2 regions of the Paenibacillus macerans genome follow, and region 2 is predicted to be linked to the other one. Evidence: riboswitches for the same ligand, from Rfam matches in the RefSeq annotation. Region 2 holds a riboswitch; the other holds the start of a gene.

Region 1 (6,116 bases), 3.1 Mb from region 2:
AACCCTTCCGATATTAAATGCCCTTCAAATACGTTTACGTTAACCATATCGAATCATACCTTTCATTATTGGAATGAAAATCGCTAGCGGTTCGTCCGCCGGCCTGTCAGACCCGGGGCGACTCGTCTTGCTCCAGATCGTCGAACTTCAGCAGGTGGCCGAGCTTCGTCTGCTTCGTATGCAAGTACTTGGCGTTATCGGCGTTTTCCTTCATTTGAATCGGCACCCGCTCGACCACTTCCAGGCCGTATCCCTCCAGGCCTTTGATTTTGCGCGGGTTGTTCGTCAGCAGGCGGATTTTCCGCACGCCCAAATCCTTCAGGATTTGCGCGCCGATCCCATAATCGCGGAGATCGGGCGGAAAACCGAGCTTCAGATTGGCATCGACCGTATCGTAACCTTCTTCCTGCAGCTTATAGGCTTTCAGTTTATTGATCAGCCCGATGCCGCGTCCTTCCTGGCGCATGTACAGCAGTACGCCGTTCCCCGCTTCCTCGATCTGCCGCAGCGCCGCTTCAAACTGCGGGCCGCAATCGCAGCGATGCGAATGGAACACATCGCCGGTCAGACATTCCGAGTGAACGCGGACGAGCACCGGCTCAGTGCTGTTGATTTCGCCTTTAACCAGCGCCACATGTTCTTTCGAATCAACCTCGTTCGTATAAGCGACCGCGCGGAATTCGCCGTAATCGGTGGGCATCCGCACTTCGACTTCGCGGTTGACCAGCTTTTCCTTTTCGTTGCGGTAATGAATCAAGTCTTTGATGCTGATCAGCTTCAGATCAAACGTTTTGGCGATCTCGGCCAAATCCGGAAGTCTGGCCATCGTCCCGTCTTCCTTAATCACCTCGCAGATGACCCCCGCCGGATACGAGCCGCACATGCGGGCCAAATCGACCGCGGCCTCCGTGTGGCCCGCGCGCCGGAGCACGCCGCCTTTTTTGGCGATCAGGGGGAACATATGGCCGGGCCGCCGGAAGTCCGCCGGCTTCGCGTTCGGGTCCATAATCCCTTTGACCGTAAGCGAACGTTCATAGGCGGAAATCCCGGTCGACGTATTTGCATGGTCGATGGACACGGTAAAAGCCGTCCCGTGATAATCGGTATTTTGCGCAACCATCGGCTGCAAATCAAGCTCTTCGGCCCGCTCCTGCGTGATCGGCAGGCAGACGAGCCCGCGCCCTTGCGTGATCATAAAATTGATCACTTCCGGCGTCGCTTTTTCCGCCAGGGCGACGAAGTCCCCTTCGTTCTCCCGGTCTTCATCGTCCACGACGATGATAACTTTGCCTCGCATTAACTCGTAGATCGCATCCTCCACACGGTCCAATCGTATCTCGCTCATTCTTTTTCCCCTCCTGTTTCAACAAACTTTAGGCAAAACCGTTGGCGGTCAAAAACGGCAGATCGATTCCGGATTGGCCGGTTGGGCTGCCGGGACCTTCATCCTCAGGTTCGCCGTGATTTCTTCCGTATTTCAGCAAATGCTCCACGTATTTTCCCAGCACATCGCATTCCACATTTACCGTATCTCCCGGGCGTTTAAACGCAAGCACCGTCTCGGAAAGGGTATGGGGGATGATCGAAACGGCAAATTTCCCGCTCCCGGCCTCCACGACCGTCAGACTGATGCCGTCCACCGTAACCGAACCTTTGGGAATGATGTATTTGAACAAAGAAGATCGAAGCGGTGCGATTTCGTATACGACCGCGTTCTGGTCCCGGCCTGTGCCGACGATTTTCCCGACGCCGTCGACATGCCCCTGAACGATATGGCCGCCGAAGCGCCCGTTTGCCGCCATCGCCCGTTCCAGATTGACCCGGCTGCCCGGCTTCAAATCTTTCAAATTCGTATTCCGGTACGTTTGCGGCATCACATCGACCGTAAAGGAGGCGGCGCCTACGGCGGTGGCCGTGAGACAGACTCCGTTGACGGCGACGCTGTCCCCGATTTTGATATCTTCGCTGACCACCTGCGCGGAGATTTCCAGCAGCATCGCCTCTCCCTTGCGGCCGATCGACTTCATCGTTCCGATTTCCTCGATAAGTCCCGTGAACATCTCTTTTCCCTCCTCTGGTTCATTTACGTTTCGCTCCAAACCGGATAACCCCGGATGCACACATTATCTCCGATTTGCGTTATTTCCATATCCCGCAAGGTGACGGCGTCCCGCATCAAATCGAAGCCGGCAAACCTGAAATTCGCCGCCGCCTCTTGGCCGCCGCCGATTAGCTTGGGGGCAAAAAACAACACGATTTCATCCACAAGCCGGTTTTGCAAAAGCGAGCCGTTTAAGCGGCCGCCGCCTTCCGCCAGCACGGACGAGATGCCTTTGGCTCCGAGCTGTTCCAGGGCAAGTTTGAGGTCCACCTGCGGCCCGTTTCCGCAGCGCATCACTTCGGCGCCCAGGCTTGTTAGCAGCTCCGCCTTGGCCGGATCGGCCCGCTCCGTCGTCAGCAGGATCGTCGGGGCCGCATGATCCTGCAGCACCTTGGCCGTTTCGGGAATCCGCAGCGTGGAATCGACGATCAACCGGACCGGCGACAGCCCCGGAACGGAAAGCCGGGTTGTGAGCTGCGGATCGTCGGCAACGACGGTGGAGACGCCGACCATAATCGCCTGATGCCGGTGCCGCATCGTATGCACGATTTCCCGCGCGCTTTCATTGGAAATCCATTTGCTGTCCCCGGTGCGGGAGGCGATTTTGCCGTCGAGCGTGCTGGCCGTTTTGACCGTGACGTAGGGGAGCCCCGTCGTAATAAATTTGATAAACTTCCGGTTGATCTTCACGGCCCTTTCCCGGAGCACGCCCACCTTTACCTCAATCCCCTGATCGCGGAGCATGGCGATGCCCCTGCCGGCAACCTGGGGATTCGGATCCTCGCAGGCGATCACGACCCGCTTGACCCCCTCGGTAATCAGCCGCTCGGCGCAAGGCGGCGTCAAACCGTAATGGCTGCAGGGCTCCAGCGAGACGTAAACGGTGCTGCCCTTGGCGTTCGCTCCGGCCATGTTCAGCGCGTGAACCTCCGCGTGCGGCGTGCCGCGCTCAAGATGCGTCCCCAGGCCGACGAGCGCGCCGTCTTTTACGACCACCGCGCCGACCACCGGGTTGACGCCGGTTTGGCCTTGGGCCCGCTCGGCCATATCCAGGGCCAGCCCCATGTAGTATTCATCGTCGATCACTTGCATTGCCTCTCGCCTCCCGCCGAAATCCAAAATCACATAAATCTCAAACCAAAACCCCAAACAAAACCAAATAACCCTGCCGAAACCAATCCGGCAGGGTTGTATGAGAGTTATCCTACGCAAGACGCAAGCCAAAAGAGCGGACGGCAAAGACAATACCGCCAAAAAGACGGGTAGCCTAAAGACGCCGTATTTTCAAGCCGTCATTTCATCGCGCAACTAAACTTTGTGAAATGCGGAACTTGAAATACAAAAAGCTCTTTGGTTGCAAACACACCGAAATAGTAAATAATAAAGAATAACTAAAACGTGCGTGTTTTTTCGCGTTTTCCTTCTCCCATCCAGACTATACTGTCGGTCCCGGAATCGCACCGGCTCAGCCGCTTGCGCTTGTTCAGCGCTTCGCGGGTCACGGACTCGTGCTTGAAACGGAGGGGATTAATACCGACCGGCGAAAATCGCCGCTATCCGTTTCAGCCATCACCGTCGGTAGGGAATTTCACCCTGCCCCGAAGGATTGTAGCTTATTTGGTTGTGGTCCTATGACATGTCATAGGCTCTGCGGTAATGTTACCACCACAAAATAAAAAATGCAACAACTCCCATCCCCAAATTAAATTACATGTCTGAATTATCCGTGCCTTACAGCCACCGAAAGAACGGGTCTCTTGGAACTTTAATCAGTTTCTTGCCGCCTCATTTTTTCTTTATTTATCGGTTCATCTCGCCGTCTCCACTTTGCATACGGATCAATAATTTCACTTTAATCTCTACACCCCAAAATAATGCCCTTCTTCGAGATCGGCGATCAGTCCGGGCTGCACCGGTTTCCAGCCCAGAAGCTCCCGTGTTGCCAGACTCCCCTGCGCAGTGTTGAACACGCCTGCGATGTCGAATGCCGCAATGGGGCCAAGAAAGCCGAAATGGGCGGTTGCTTCTTCAGGTGTGATGCTAACCGTCGGCACGTTCAATTGCCGCCCGATGACCTCGGCGATCTCGCGGAACGGAATGCCTACATCGCCGACGCCAAGCAGCCGTGAGCCCGCCGGGGCGGATTCCAGCGCCAGTCGGTACAGAACCGCCGCATCCAGACGGTGAACCGCCGGCCAGCGGTTCATTCCGTCGCCGATGTAGGCGGCGAAGCCCTTCTCCCGGGCGATGTTGATCAACATCGGCACAAGGGCCCTATCGCCTTCGCCGTGCACGGTCGGTGCAAGCGTGACGATGGATGCCCGAATACCCCGCTCTGCCATGGCGAGCACGGCATCGTCCACGGTATGTCCATTTTCGTGAGGGTGACCCGTGGTAATAAACGGCTTCCCGGAGCCTTCGAGCGCCGCCCCCATGGCTTGGGCGGCCCGCAAATCCAGAGCCAGCGCAGCTTCAAAGTCGGAAAAGTCGCCGGTGAACGCCAGATGAATCACGCCGTCCGCAGCTGCAGCGGCGCTGCGCAGAGTATCGAGATCGTCCAGCGTGCCGTATAGCGCTTCAGCTCCCGCTGCCTTTAATCCTGCGCTTCAGAACGGCAAAGACCCGTTACTGTATGTCCCGCGCCGATCAGTTCCCGGACAACTGCGGAACCGACATACCCTGTTGCTCCTGTAACAAAAACATGCATAATGATATCCTCCTTCATGAGTTGACTGCTTGAACGTGTTAAGTATAAACTATGAAGTGAACTCTAGGGCAAGCGGCCCAAAGGAGAAATGATCATGAGAATTCAGGAACTGGCGGACAAGATGGGATTAACGATCCATACGATCCGCTTTTATGAAAAGGAAGGCTTGCTGGATGCTCGGCATGTCCGGTGAGAAAGCAACAATTACCGTAACTATTCGGAAGAGGCTGTCGAGCGGAAAGCAAGAAGAAAGAATACGACCAAATGCTGGACACCCTTAACAAGATGCTGGAGTACAAGACTCTACTCATGGACGATCCGCAAAAAGTTCAAGAGATGCAAAGGACTTGGTATGCCAGTTCTTCCGATTGAGTTGCTTATGGCTTTGTTTGAAATGGATAATTAATGGCATAAGCCATCGTTTCCCGATGGCTTAATGAAGTGACTTACATTCTTTCTTCTCCTAAATTTTTGTCTCATCTTTCGTAAGAGCTCGTACTTTCTCCAAGGTTTGGATTAAACAAAGGTTCAATATACGTTAGACAATAGCTTTCATACTGCTGGGGATAACACGGATCCACTTTACGGCAAACTCCTGTGACTACCCCCTCCTCCATTAACTGCTTGGGCTGGGGATTGTCGGTGCCCTTCTGGCTTTGCTTCTACGCAAGCTAAACCAAGTTTCCGAGTGAGAATCTCATCACAGGTTCACCAATATGGGAAAGACAGCTCAATAAAGAAACATTCTTTGTTTTACTCTCTAAACTTAATTGCCGATAAAAATTGCTATGGAATTGCCCCCGTTACCCCGTAGTTGATAATTCATATCAATTACGGGGTAACCATATATGTTCTTATTCTTAAGGTATATTTCCAAAACAGAATTCGAATGATATCGGGTAGTCTCTGTATGAAGCAGTGATACCAACGATATCAGCCAAAGGAGATTTATGATCATGAAAGCAGCAGTTGTCACGAAGGATCAAAACGTCCATATCGAGGACAAGCAGCTTCGTCCCCTAAAGCACGGCGAGGCTTTGGTCCAAATGGAATACTGCGGGGTATGCCACACCGATCTGCACGTTAAAAACGCGGACTTCGGCGACGTAACGGGCCGGGTGCTGGGCCACGAAGGCATCGGCAGAGTCGTTGAACTGGGCGAAGGGGTCACGAACCTGCGCGTTGGAGACCGGGTCAGCATCGCATGGCTGTTCGAGAGCTGTGGACGCTGCGAATATTGCCTGACAGGCCGGGAAACGCTGTGCAGAGAGGTCAAAAATGCGGGATATACCGTAGACGGCGCGATGG
Region 2 (6,116 bases):
CTGACAGTCCTTTAATCGCTCCGGCAGTCCTTTAACGTGCCCCCATGTTTTAAGCTCGCCCATTAGAGGTCTTGAGGAGCGGATTCTTCTCGAGTTCATTCTTGTAATAGATAATATAAAATGGTGACACAGATAAAAACATAGTCTATAATCAGATGGTGAATAACTTATATAACAGTAGTTTTAAATAACTAGTACAGTAGTTTTGGCGCAAAGAAAGGGGGAGGGGCTTATCATCACCCTGGAGCATGTGAGCAAAACATACCGCTTGCCGGACGGTCAGTTGGAAGCGGTGCAGGATGTGTCCCTTGCCGTCGAGAAAGGGACGATTCACGGCATTATCGGAGCGAGCGGGGCCGGCAAATCGACGCTGCTGCGGATGATGAACGCTTTGGAGCTGCCCGACCGCGGGAGAATTACCGTCATGGGGCGGGAACTGACAGTTCTCCCGGAGGCTGCGCTGCGGAAGGTGCGCCGGTCGATCGGGATGATTTTCCAGCAGTTTCATCTGCTGAATAACCGGACGGTCAGCGGCAACATATCGGTGCCGCTTGAATTGGCCGGGACCCCAAGACGCGAGCGCGCCGAGCGCGTGGATGAGTGTCTGCGGTTCGTTGGCCTGCCGGACAAGGCGAAGCAGTATCCGTCGGCCTTAAGCGGCGGGCAAAAACAGCGGGTGGCGATCGCCCGGGCCCTGGCGAACCGGCCGGACGTGCTGCTCTGCGATGAGCCGACCTCGTCGCTCGACCCGCGGACGACGGCGGAAATTTTGGAGGTGCTGAGGCATATCCGCGACACCCTTGGAGTAACGATCGTGATCGTGACCCACGAAATGGAGGTCGTGAAAAGCCTCTGCGACACCGTGTCCGTCATGGAGAACGGAAGGCTGACGGATACGTTCCCTCTGGGGCAGCGCCGGGGTGCGGCGGATAAGTCTGCACTTGCGATGTCCTACCGGGAGCAGCTGCTCGCAGGAACGGAGGGGCGCCATGTTTGATTTTGCCGCCATGTGGCACGATGTGCTGCAATACCGCGCTCAGATCGGGGAAGCGATCGGCGAAACGTTTATGATGGTCGGTATCTCGCTGGCCGCGGCTATCCTGCTTGGGTTTCCGCTCGGCACGCTGATGTTTCTGACCAGCAAAGGGCAGCTGTACGAACATCGCGGCTGGTCGGCCGTTCTGAACAGCGCTGTGAACATTGTACGCTCCTTTCCGTTTTTGCTGCTGGTCGTGTTCATGATTCCGCTCACCCGCTTGATTGTGGGCACCGCGATTGGAACACTGGCCGCTTCCGTGCCGCTGGCGATCGTGGCGGTGGCGATTTATTCGCGGTTCGTGGAGCAGTCGCTGCTGGAGGTGCCGCGCGGCGTGATGGAGGCGGCCCGGGCCATGGGGGCCTCGAAGCTGGCTATCATTTTCAAATTTTTACTGGTGGAAGCCCGTTCCGGTCTGGTGCTTGGACTGACCTCCTCGACGATCAGCTTTATTTCCTACTCCACGGTCATGGGGGTGGTCGGCGGCGGCGGGGTCGGCGATTTTGCCATCCGCTACGGCTACCAGCGCTTCGAAACGGAGCTGATGGTTGCCGTCATCGTGCTGATGATTATTTTGGTGCAGGGCATTCAGTTTGCCGGAAATGCGATTTCCCGGCGTTTGGACAAGCGTTAAGTTTTTTTGCGGGGAAGCCCGGATTCACTGGCAGCATTAAGCAGGCAGCGGGTAAAAAGAGCAAGGAAGAGAATTAGGATGAGGGTTGAAAGGGGAGTTTTTTCATGAAAATGATGAAATGGATGATGAGCCTGGCGCTGCTGGCGCTTGTGCTGACTGCGTGCGGGAGCGGCGGCGGACAAAACGGGGCGGCGAAAGGCGCCGGAAATGAAGCGGGTACGAACGGAGCGTCTCCGGCGGCAGCGCCCGCAGAAACAACAACGACGACTTTGAAGGTAGCCACCTTGATTCCGCCGATGACGGAAATTCTTGAACTGATCAAGCCGCAGCTTAAAGAGGAGGGCATCGACCTGGAACTGGTCGTATTGTCCGACAATGTGCAGCCAAACGATGCTTTGGCCAACAAGGAAGTCGATGCGAATTTTTTCCAGCACGTTCCTTACATGGAGCAGTACAATGAAAGCAAAAACGCCCATCTAGCGGCGGTTCAGCCGGTATATCACGCGGTGTACGGCGCATATTCCAAAAAGTACAAATCGATGGAGGAACTGCCGGACGGGGCGACGATCGCCATCGCCAACGATCCTTCCAACATCGCTAGGTCGCTGATGATGCTGGATAAGGCGGGGGTCATCAAGCTGAAGGAAGGCGCGGGGCTGGAAGCCACCCAGGCGGACATCGTGGAAAACAGCCATAATTACAAATTCGAAGAAGTCGATTTGCTGATGCTGGCCCGGATGCTCGATGACGCCGACCTGGTGCTGATGACGCCGGCGTATGCCAGCCCGCTCGGACTGACGCCGAAGAAGGACGCGCTGCTGACGGAAACCGTCGATTCCGCGTTTGCCATTACGCTTGTCGCCCGCGAGGACAACAAGGATTCGGAGCCGGTCCAAAAGCTGGCCAAAGCGATTTCCAGCCCGGAAGTGAAACAGTTCCTGGAACAAAAATACGACGAGATCGCGCTGCCGGCGTTCTAAAAACGGGACCTGACATCCAAAGGGACTTGGCATCCAAAGGGACCTGGCATCAAAGGGGACCTAGCCAGCCTAGCCTCAGGCGTGCTGTGTTGCACTGCATGACAGAGGTCGAGCACAGAGGCTGGCGCATCGGCGGGCTGCCGGCGGCAAGCGGCATAAGCCAAACTTCCCTCTTCATAAGATAGTGATAGCGAATTGTTTGAGAAGGGGGGAAGACGATGCAGATCCATGTTGTTCAGCGGAATCAGACCATATACAGCATCGCCGATACCAGCTTCCCGCAAAACTGGCTGCTTATCGAAAACAACTTCGACGTGGCGAAGCGGGTGTAATTCAGGTAATTAACGTTGGGCGGGTAATGCCAATGTCGGGAGGTCTTGAATTTTCAAGAATTTTCAAATATAATTTTCATGTGATTTTTGCTACAGTGATATTGGGGTGGATGCGTTATGCTGAAACCAACCCAACATTTTTAAAAAAATTTAAATGAATATGGATCTTCGGGGTAAGGTGAAATTCCTGACCGGCGGTGAGGTTCCTCTGTTCCATGGGAAGAGAGGGGCTTAAGCCCGCGACTCGTTTACCGCGTGTTGTCCGCGGTTGGCGACTGACTTGGTGCGATTCCAAGGCCGACGGTATAGTCCGGATGGGAGAAGATCAAACAAGCAAGTTTGAACGGAGCTTTTTTTGCTTCGGCCAGGCTTATTTGGTCGCCCCCGCAACCCCTTTTGTAGGAAGGATTGCGGGGGTTTTCTACGTAGACCCCATATTCAAGAAGGGGACATCATTATGAAAAATGCAAGCGCAAGCAGCAGAGTAAACGGAGTAGGAGCGGGAACCGGCAAGACCGGTTTGCAGGCCGGACGCAGCGCCGGCACGCTGGCGGGAGGGGCCGCAGCGCCAGGCGGCGCGTCAGGGAAAGCGGCAGCCTTGGCCGGGAGCGCGGCCGCGAAAGGTACGGCGAAAACCGGGTTTTGGCTCGTTGTTTTGGGAGCCGCCCTTTGGGGCGTCGACCCGCTGTTTCGGGTCATTTTGCTGAAGTCGCTGACGTCGGCGCAAATCGTTCTGATTGAACACATCATCATCGCTTTGGTGGCCGTTCCGGTGTTATGGAAAAACCGCTCCGAACTGAAAGGGCTGGGCTGGCGCCACGCCGGCGCGCTGCTCTTCATTTCCTGGGGCGGGTCGGCGATCGCCACCATCCTGTTCACGATGGCGCTCTCCAGCGGCGATTTGAACGCCGTGCTGCTGCTGCAAAAAATGCAGCCGCTGTTCGCCATCCTGCTCGCCGGCCTGCTATTGAAGGAGAAGCTGCCGCGCCACTTTTTCGGATTGCTGACGGTCGCTTTGGCCGGAACGTACCTGCTTACTTTCGGATTTACGGTTCCGATCGGGCACTGGAGCGATTTCGTGCAAATCGGCAGCCTGCTTTCGCTGGGAGCGGCCGCGCTTTGGGGCGGTTCCACCGTGATGGGGCGGCTGATGGTCGGGAAGATGAAGTATGAGACGGTGACGTCGCTGCGGTTTATTTTGGCGCTGCCGCTGCTGCTGGCTATCGCCTGGAACGAAGGGGCGGGCTGGAACCTGCCGGCCGGAGGCTGGCAAATCGCCGCCGTTTCGCTGAATATGCTTGGACAAGCGCTGCTGCCGGGTCTCCTGAGCCTGCTCGTCTACTACAAAGGACTGACGACCACGAAGGCGTCGGTAGCCACGCTGGCCGAGCTGAGCTTCCCGATGGTCGGGGTGCTCGTCAACTGGGTGGCGTTCCAGCAGATGATTACGGCGGCCCAAGTGTGCGGCTTCGTGCTGATCTGGGCGGCGCTGTTCATCATCTCACGCCAGGGCGGCTCGCCCGCCGCGGAGACGAAAGCGGGCAACGCGGGCAAAGTGGGTAAAGCTGGCGCTTAACAGGGAAGATCGTTTAACCTGTGTGTTAACTAACTTTGATTTTGGCGACCTCCGTTGCGGAGGTCTTTTTTGTTTCTGCTCCCAGTTTCGCAAGCTTGATTGGATATTTCCAATAGAATCAGCTAAAATTCGCGAAAGGAGCCCATCCGCGGCAAAGCCATTGGATATTTCCAATGAGATATTGTCATTTCGAGACGTACCATCTTTATAGGAGATGATCTGGTGGCTACGGATTATTGGATCATCGATTGGATGACCGGAATGGCTGGCAATCCATCGGGGGATATTGCAAGATCCCTGCTTTTTTTGACTTACGGAACGATGCCCGAGGGAACTCCCAAAATCGTATCCATCATCGTAAATTTCCTAAGGCAGCGAATCAGCGAAGCCGAAAAGGATATTTAAAGCGCTACTTAAAGCATTCGAATGTGAGCTATCATGAAATCGACGGATGGACCTTGCCGGTCGCCGCCGCCAGACTCGCGGATTCGATTCCCCCGGAAGAGAAGAACCGGCTGTTGTCGGAGATTCGAGCCCGATTGAGGGCGCTATGAAGAACAGAAGTCTATTTTTTCCTACAGAGAGGCAGCCAAAACTGATGCCGAATTTCTGGCCAAGTTATCCGGTCAGCTTGGTTATCGGTTCAATACAAACATCCCGTTTTAAAAGAAAGATCGCCGGTTACCCTGCTTTCTTGGTCAGGATAACGCGGCGATCTTTTTTCATGCCCATAAAAAAATAAAACGCTTGGAGGTTAACTTTCCGTCTATAAAGTGAGAGTTCAAGACAGATCAGCAGCATTCAACTGAAGAAAGAAGCTTATGAACAGGGAGGGCATCATGAAAGAGGAAAAGCTGGCCGTGGCTGTTTGCACGGGAGATGAAGAAGCCTTCTTCAACTTCGTGTCCAGGCACAAGCGAAAGCTCTACGGTGTTGCATACAGCTATATGCACAACGAGGCCGACGCGCTGGATATGCTGCAGGAAGCAGCATATAGGGGGTGGTCGAAATGCCACACATTAAAAGATCCCGGCGCAATGCTGCCTTGGTTGATCCGAATCGTCATCCATTGCTGCATAGAAGAACTAAGACGGCAAAAACGCCGGAAAAAGATCATTTTGGAGCGCTCCGTTACATACACCCCCGAGATGATAAGTGTTGCAAAGCTCGACATGGAAAAGGCGCTAAGCCGCCTAAAGCCCAAGTACAGAAATGCAATTATACTCAGGTACTACAATGATATGACCGTTCCGGAGATCGCCCAAATACTCGGGAAGGCGGAGGGGACCATCAAGACGTGGCTGCACCAGGGACTCAAGCAATTGCGCGGCAAAATAAATTACGGAGACGAACATGGAGGTGAACTTCAACATGGCCAATCATGAGGACTGGATAATGGAAAAAAGCTGGCAGGAAGTACGTCAGGCTGCCGGAAGAGTAACGGACGAGAAGTTAGACGAGGCGCTGCGGCAGGGCATAGAGCGGGCTGCTCGTGAACGGATGCGTCCGTTGTCCCGATTGCGGACGATGAAGCGGCTTCGCGTTGCCGCTGCGGTCC

The links. A riboswitch is a leader RNA that binds a small molecule or an ion and turns the genes downstream of it on or off. The one in region 2 is predicted to bind FMN.
Region 1: linked by a shared signal. The riboswitch ahead of ribD (bifunctional diaminohydroxyphosphoribosylaminopyrimidine deaminase/5-amino-6-(5-phosphoribosylamino)uracil reductase RibD) and the one ahead of DYE26_RS16055 (DMT family transporter) in region 2 are both predicted to bind FMN.

What each region holds. Positions count from the first base shown of each region.
Region 1 is NZ_UGSI01000001.1:496,765-502,880, reverse strand. It holds gene ribH (6,7-dimethyl-8-ribityllumazine synthase) at 1-47, opposite strand, end outside; gene DYE26_RS02280 (bifunctional 3,4-dihydroxy-2-butanone-4-phosphate synthase/GTP cyclohydrolase II) at 107-1,345, opposite strand; gene ribE (riboflavin synthase) at 1,374-2,060, opposite strand; gene ribD (bifunctional diaminohydroxyphosphoribosylaminopyrimidine deaminase/5-amino-6-(5-phosphoribosylamino)uracil reductase RibD) at 2,084-3,193, opposite strand; FMN riboswitch at 3,516-3,711, opposite strand; partial or broken gene DYE26_RS02265 (SDR family oxidoreductase) at 3,961-4,808, opposite strand; gene DYE26_RS33985 (MerR family DNA-binding transcriptional regulator) at 4,903-5,001, shown strand; gene adhP (alcohol dehydrogenase AdhP) at 5,765-6,116, shown strand, end outside.
Region 2 is NZ_UGSI01000001.1:3,553,388-3,559,503, reverse strand. It holds gene DYE26_RS16070 (methionine ABC transporter ATP-binding protein) at 233-997, shown strand; gene DYE26_RS16065 (methionine ABC transporter permease) at 990-1,670, shown strand; gene DYE26_RS16060 (MetQ/NlpA family ABC transporter substrate-binding protein) at 1,784-2,650, shown strand; FMN riboswitch at 3,143-3,312, shown strand; gene DYE26_RS16055 (DMT family transporter) at 3,440-4,558, shown strand; gene DYE26_RS16050 (hypothetical protein) at 4,781-4,963, shown strand; gene DYE26_RS16045 (sigma-70 family RNA polymerase sigma factor) at 5,398-5,943, shown strand; gene DYE26_RS16040 (DUF4179 domain-containing protein) at 5,930-6,116, shown strand, end outside.